DNA from 3 places in the Streptomyces sp. NPDC050534 genome. Region 2 is predicted to be linked to each of the others. Evidence: riboswitches for the same ligand, from Rfam matches in the RefSeq annotation. Region 2 holds a riboswitch; each other region holds the start of a gene.
The links. A riboswitch is a leader RNA that binds a small molecule or an ion and turns the genes downstream of it on or off. The one in region 2 is predicted to bind cyclic di-AMP.
Positions count from the first base shown of each region.

Region 1: another riboswitch for cyclic di-AMP. It lies ahead of ACIBN2_RS34535 (transglycosylase SLT domain-containing protein); the one in region 2 lies ahead of ACIBN2_RS06140 (M23 family metallopeptidase).
Region 3: another riboswitch for cyclic di-AMP. It lies ahead of ACIBN2_RS39610 (NlpC/P60 family protein); the one in region 2 lies ahead of ACIBN2_RS06140 (M23 family metallopeptidase).

Region 1 is NZ_JBITHF010000012.1:114,151-116,405, reverse strand. It holds gene ACIBN2_RS34540 (HAD family hydrolase) at 1-554, shown strand, start outside; gene ACIBN2_RS34535 (transglycosylase SLT domain-containing protein) at 572-1,054, opposite strand; cyclic di-AMP (ydaO/yuaA leader) riboswitch at 1,059-1,264, opposite strand; gene ACIBN2_RS34530 (polyprenyl synthetase family protein) at 1,996-2,255, shown strand, end outside.
Region 2 is NZ_JBITHF010000002.1:121,236-123,490, reverse strand. It holds gene ACIBN2_RS06140 (M23 family metallopeptidase) at 114-890, opposite strand; cyclic di-AMP (ydaO/yuaA leader) riboswitch at 903-1,066, opposite strand; gene ACIBN2_RS06135 (M16 family metallopeptidase) at 1,257-2,255, opposite strand, start outside.
Region 3 is NZ_JBITHF010000016.1:133,681-135,935, forward strand. It holds gene pcrA (DNA helicase PcrA) at 1-802, opposite strand, end outside; cyclic di-AMP (ydaO/yuaA leader) riboswitch at 1,255-1,425, shown strand; gene ACIBN2_RS39610 (NlpC/P60 family protein) at 1,433-2,255, shown strand, end outside.

The DNA of each region.
Region 1 (2,255 bases), on a different contig from region 2:
CCGCCCTCGGCAAGATCGAGGCCGAGGTGGGCCAGGTGTACGCGGCCGTCGACCAGGACGGAGTGGAGGGCCTCACGCTCATCGAGCCCGGCTATCTGATGCCGCACCCCACGCTGCCGGCCGTACAGGTCGACCGGCGCGACGACCTGTGGTGCGCGCCCATCAGCAAGGTGCTGCTGCGCCATCCCGACCTGTCCGACGACGAGTTGGCGTCGACGGCGCGCTCGGTGGTCGGTTCGCTGGCCACGGTCACCATGTCGGGACCCGGCACCGTCGAACTCCAGCCATGCGGCATCACCAAGGCGACGGGCCTCGCCCTGGCCGCCGCGCACCTGGGGCTCGGGCCGCGGGAGACCATCGCCTTCGGCGACATGCCCAACGACATCCCCATGTTCGACTGGGCGGCGCACGGCGTCGCCATGGCCAACGCCCATCCCGAACTCAAGGCGGTGGCCGACGAGATCACCTTGTCGAACGAGGACGACGGCATCGCCGTCGTCCTCGAGCGACTGTTCTTCAGGCTGGAGGAGCTCAGTGGGGCAGGTGAGCTCTAGGGTCCGTCCGTCAGGTCCTAGTAGGCGCCGTAGACGTTGTCGATCGACCCGTAGCGCGCGGCCGCGTACTTGCAGGCGGCGGTGATGTTGGCGACCGGGTCGTACGGGTTCAGCTGCGTGCCGGGCACGTGGTAGGCGAGGAAGGTCGGGTCGATGACCTGAAGGAGGCCCTTGGAGGGGGTGCCGGCGATCGCGTTCGAGTCCCAGTTGTTGATGGCGGCGGGGTTGCCGGAGGACTCGCGCATGATGTTGCGGTAGATGCCGTCGTACGAGCCGGGGATGCCGTGCTGCGACATCACCTGCAGGGAGGCCCGGATCCAGCCGTCGAGGTTGTCGGTGTAGCCCATGGAGGTCGCGGTGAGCGTCGTCGGCGTGGCCGCCGAGGCGCTGGTCGCGCCGATGACCGGGAGGGCGAGAACGGCGGCACCGGTGCCGACGACGGCGAGCTTGCGGGCGAGGCGGGAGTTCTTGGGACGGCGATGCTGAGCGGCAGCAGACATGGGGGGTTCCTCTCCGGCGCCTGCGAGGTGAGCTGTCGGGTTCGGGCGGGAGTGGCCCGGCCGCGCGGCCTTGCGGCGTCGCGGCTTCACCCCGAGCCGGTCCGGGGCTGTGTCCGGTCCGGCGACTTACCTGGGTCCCCCGCTCCTGCCGTGCGAGTGAGTTCGTCGATGGGTCGGCCGGGCTGCGGCAGGATTCGGCGTCTGCCCGACTGGCCGGGAACGTATGCGAGAGCACATGTCCGGAACAAGTGCCGGATTCACAGACCATGCCTATTGACCTTGGTCTGAGGTTTTTGAGGTGCTTGATCCTTTGCTGCTGCCAATCCTCAACTGACCTGTGGGCGACGGAAGAACGGGGGTAGCTGAATGACCGTCGGATCCGAGGTGGACGTGACCCAACTCACTGGCGTCCGCAAGAGTGGTAAATCGGGCATTGAGCCCAACTCGTGTTCAACCAGCCGCCCGTGGAATCTGTCGCTCCCAAGTCCGGTAGCGGGCCACCGTTTCGGCCGTTTCGTCCTCGGTGCAGATCGCCTTATTGAAGGTGAAAAAGGGACGAATCAGGGCCGTCGTTATCGAGCCGCCCGGCCATATGTCCGCAGGGACGGAACCTCCCGAGTGGTGCAGATCGTTCTCAGGGCGGTCGTCCTCTGGGGGAGCGATGTGGGGGGCTGTGTGGGGAGTGATGTCACGAGAGCCTTCGGGGCGCGGGTCGCCGCCTCCCGCCCGGCCGGCCGACGCACCGGTGGACAAGTCGACAGATATCCGCTCATATGAGGCGATCAAAAACATACCGGTCGTGATCCGATACCGCCCGTGGTGGACGGGTGGGCGGCATGGGTGATCGAAAGGTGACCGGATACGCTGACTTGAGTGATGGCAGCGACCTATCGACAAACCGCATGAACCGCAGGTAGACACCAGCAGACAGGAGACCCCTCGTGACCGTCGTCGGGCCGTTCGGGCTGAGCGTGCGGGACCAGGCTCTGGAAGCCGATGTCCAGGCCGGATTGGCGGCTGTCGAGGAGGGTTTGCTCGAAGCCACCAAGAGTGAGGTCCCCTTCATCACGGAGGCCGCCCAGCACCTGGTGCGGGCGGGCGGCAAGCGGTTCCGTCCACTGCTGGTGATGCTCGCCGCGCAGTTCGGCGACCCGTATGCGCCGGGCGTCGTGCCCTCGGCCGTGGTGGTGGAGCTGACCCA
Region 2 (2,255 bases):
AATTTCCGACGGCGGGCCGGAATCCATGGATATTTTTTGGACACCGGGCCGGTGAAACACCGAAAGGCCCCGGCTCGGGAGCCGGGGCCTGAAGGAGATCGCGCGGTGGTTCGTCAGACGCTGACGCCGTGCGAGCGCAGGTAGGCGACGGGGTCGATGTCCGAGCCGTACTCGGGCGTCGTACGGGCCTCGAAGTGCAGGTGCGGTCCGGTGGTGTTGCCGGTCGAACCGGAGAGACCTATCTGCTGCCCCGGGGTGACCGACTGGCCCACCGAGACACCGATGGACGACAGGTGGCCGTACTGGGTGTACGTGCCGTCGTGCATCTTGATGACGATCTGGTTGCCGTAGGCGCCGCCCCAGCCGGTCTGGACGACGGTGCCGGCGCCGACGGCGTGCACGGACGTGCCGCTCGCGGCGTGGAAGTCGATACCCGTGTGGCTGCCGGAGGACCACAGGGAGCCGCCGGTCTTGTAGCCCGTCGAGACGTACGAGTTCGATATCGGGGCGACGAAGCTGTTCAGGCGCCTGCGCTCGGCGGCACGGGCGGCGCGCTCCTTGGCCTCACGCTCCGCCTTGGCCTTCGCGGCCGCCTTCAGACGCGCGGCCTCCTGGGCGGCCTTCTGGCGGGCGGCCTCCTCGGCGGCGTTCTTCTGGGCCTCGGCCTGGGCGTCGATCTTGTCGGCGATCGTGTTGCCGATGGTGATGACGGGGTTGAGGCCGGTCTGCTCGACGGAGTTCTCGGCAGAGTTCTCCGCGGCGAACGAGGGGGCGGCGAGGCCGCCGACGATGCCGGTGGTGGCGAGGGCCGCGACGCCGGCCGCCCGGACGGTGCCGCGCTTGATCCTGCTGGGACGACGGTGCTTCCCGGTGGCGCAGATGAACGCCATGAACTGGCTTGTCCTTTCCTTCCCTCTCGCCTACCGGGTTAGCTGACGGGTTCGGAGCAGGAAGGTCTCCTACGGACCCCCTCGCTCGCGCGCGGGCGTCCGATTCACCCCAGGGACTGCGATGGGTCCCCGGCTCCCCTGGCTCGCGCCGTACGGGGACTCGGCGATGACTGTCCGGTGCCGCGGGCGCGGCGCACTGCCTGACGAACAGCCCGGACGACGCTAGGCAGAGCGGTCTTCAATTCCCAAACGGATCCGGGCTTTTGTAGCGCATCCCACAGGGCAGACAGGCAACTCTTCCTCAATTCGGACATACAAGGGCCCTGGTGACGCATCGGTCACCAGGGCCCCCACGCGCGCGTGTCCCTACTCGGCGGACACCACGGTGACTTCACCGATGCCCAGGGCCTCGACGGGCTCCTTGATCTGGGCCGCGTCACCGACGAGGACCGTCACCAGGCGGTCCACCGGGAAGGCGTTCACGGCGGCCGCGGTGGCCTCCACGGTGCCGGTGGCGGCGAGCTGCTGATACAGCGTCGCCTGGTAGTCGTCCGGCAGGTGCTGCTCGACCTGGTCGGCCAGCGTGCTCGCCACGGCCGCCGCGGTCTCGTACTTGAGCGGCGCCACCCCGACGAGGTTCTGCACGGCGACGTCGCGCTCGGCGTCCGTCAGGCCGCCCTCGGCCAGCGTGCGCAGCACCGTCCACAGATCCTGCAGCGCCGGGCCCGTGTTGGGCGTGTCGACGGAGCCGCTGATGGCGAGCATCGCGGCACCGGTGCCGTCCGGGGCGGACCTGAGGACCTGGCCGAACGCGCGCACGCCGTAGGTGTAGCCCTTCTCCTCGCGCAGGACGCGGTCCAGGCGGGAGGTGAGGGTGCCGCCCAGGCAGTACGTGCCGAGCACCTGCGCGGGCCAGACGCGGTCGTGCCGGTCGGAGCCGACGCGGCCGATGAGCAGCTGCGTCTGGACGGCCCCGGGGCGGTCCACGATGACCACGCGCCCGGTGTCGTCGGCGGTCACCGGCGGCACCGGACGGGGCTCGCCCGAGGAGCCCGTCCAGGCGCCCAGGGTGTCGCCGAGCAGGGCGTCCAGGTCGATGCCGGTGAGGTCACCGACCACCACGGCGGTCGCTGTGGCGGGCCGGACATGGCGGTCGTAGAAGGCGCGTACGGCCGCGGCGTCGATCTTCTCGACCGTGTCCTCGGTGCCCTGGCGCGGGCGCGACATGCGCGAGGCCGCCGGGAACAGCTCCTTGGAGAGCTCCTTGGCGGCACGGCGGGAGGGGTTGGCCAGCTCGTGCGGGATCTCGTCCAGGCGGTTGCGGACCAGCCGCTCCACCTCGCTGTCGGCGAACGCGGGCGCCCT
Region 3 (2,255 bases), on a different contig from region 2:
GGAAGGCGCGCAGGAGATTGACCGTCGTCATGATCAGGTCGTCGAAGTCGAGGGCGTTCGCCTCGCGCAACCGCGACTGGTACATCGCGTAGGCCTGGGCGAGGGTCTTCTCGAAGCCGTCGGTCGCCTGCGCGGCGAAGTCCTCCTCGTCGATCAGCTCGTTCTTCAGGTTGCTGATCTTGGCGCTGAAGGACTTCGGCGGGTAGCGCTTGGGGTCGAGGTCCAGGTCGCGGCAGACCAGGGCCATCAGGCGCTTGGAGTCGGCGGCGTCGTAGATCGAGAACGACGACGTGAAGCCGAGCTTCTTCGACTCACGGCGCAGGATGCGCACGCACGCGCTGTGGAAGGTCATCACCCACATCGCGTTCGCGCGCGGGCCGACGAGGTGCTCGACGCGCTCCTTCATCTCGCCCGCGGCCTTGTTGGTGAAGGTGATCGCGAGGACCTGTCCCGGATGCACGTGGCGCTCCGCGAGCAGGTGGGCGATGCGGTGCGTGAGCACACGGGTCTTGCCGGAGCCGGCGCCGGCCACGATGAGCAGCGGCGTGCCGGAGTGGACGACGGCCGCGCGCTGGTTCTCGTTCAGCCCGTCCAGCAGGGCGGCCGGGTCGATCGCCGGGCGCGGCGCGCCGTCGCGGTAGTAGGAGTCCCGGTCCGGCGGCACGTCGAACTTCCCGCCGAACAGATCGTCCGGAACCGGCTCCGGTACGTGATCGTCCTCGGGCGGCGGTGGGGGCTCCCCCTCGTGCCCGCGAGGGGCCTTGAGGTCCGCCAGGAAGCTGTCGTCAAAGAGGCTGCTCATCGCCTTCCGAGTCTAGGGCGCCTCACTGACAGCCCGCCGCCACCCCGGGAACTTCGCCGGATCGGGGACGTCGCGCCCGGAAGACGCTGATCCGCCCGGTCCGGCCGCCCGGTGTCCCGCCCCCGGTGTCCTGTTGCCGTCCAGGACCGAGCCGTCACGCTCCGCCACCGATCAGGTGCAGTCCGCCGCACCCCGCACCCCTCCCCCCGCCGTGGCACCCGACCACGGTTGGCTGGAAATTAACGCTCGGAAGCAGGCACACCGTGCCGATCTGACCGAAATGCCCGCGAATCCGTACAGGCCATACCGGAAAGACCGCACGCTGCGACCTCTTGACCAAAGGTCACGAAAATGTATCGGGCATATCGAACATCAACCTTCACAGGGGCCACACGAGTTGGCTACGGTTCCGGGCAGGCCGTACGACCCCCACCGGCGAACGTCGCCGGGCCGCGCGGCCTCCGCCGAATCCGGTGCGCCGCCGCGTATCCGGAACCGGGGACCCACCGTCCCCGGGGTGAATCGGCCCGACTCCCGCACGGGGCCCGGACCGTAGGGCAAGCCTTCCGAACCACCCGCCCGAACCCGACAGCTAACCCGGTAGGCGGAACGTGGAAGGAGTCGCCTCCCTTGGCGTCGCACCGCAAGTCGCGCCCCTCAGGTTCGCGCGTCGCAGGCATACGTACCCCCGCTCTCGCCACGGCCGCCCTCACCTCCGTGGCCCTGCTGTCCCAGTCGGCCAACGCCGCTCCCGTGGCCGACGGCAAGCCGAGCGTGGAGGAAGTCGAGAAGAAGGTCGACGACCTCTACCGTCAGGCGGAATCGGCCACCGAGAAGTACAACGCGGCCAAGGAGAAGACCACGACGCAGCGCAAGCGCGTGGACACCCTCCTCACCGACGTCGCCAAGCGCACCCAGAAGCTCAACGACGAGCGGGAGCAGCTCGGCACGTTCGCCGCGGCCCAGTACCGCACGGGCGCCTCAGCACCCGGCACGGCGACCCTCCTGCTCGCCGACTCCCCGCAGGACTACTTCGACCAGACGCAGCTGATGGGCCGCCTGACCTCACGTCAGAAGACCGCGGTCGACGACTACTTCACCGAGCAGTCCGCGACGATGAAGAAGCGCCAGGAGGCGTCCAAGGACCTCCAGACGCTCACCGCGACCCAGGGCGACCTGCGGACGGCCAAGTCCACGGTGCAGAAGAAGCTCTCCGACGCGCGCGAGCTGCTGTCGAAGCTGAACGCCGAGGAGAAGGCGCGGCTCGCGGCGATCCAGAAGCAGAAGGAAGAGGAGGCCGCCCGCCAGGCGGCCGAGCTGGCCAAGAAGCAGGCGGCCGCGCAGAAGGCCAAGGAGGAGGCGGCGGCCCAGGCCGGCAGCTCCTCGTCCGGGTCCACCTCCACCTCCGGCTCGTCCTCGGGCTCCACCTCCACCTCCACCGGCGACTCCACGT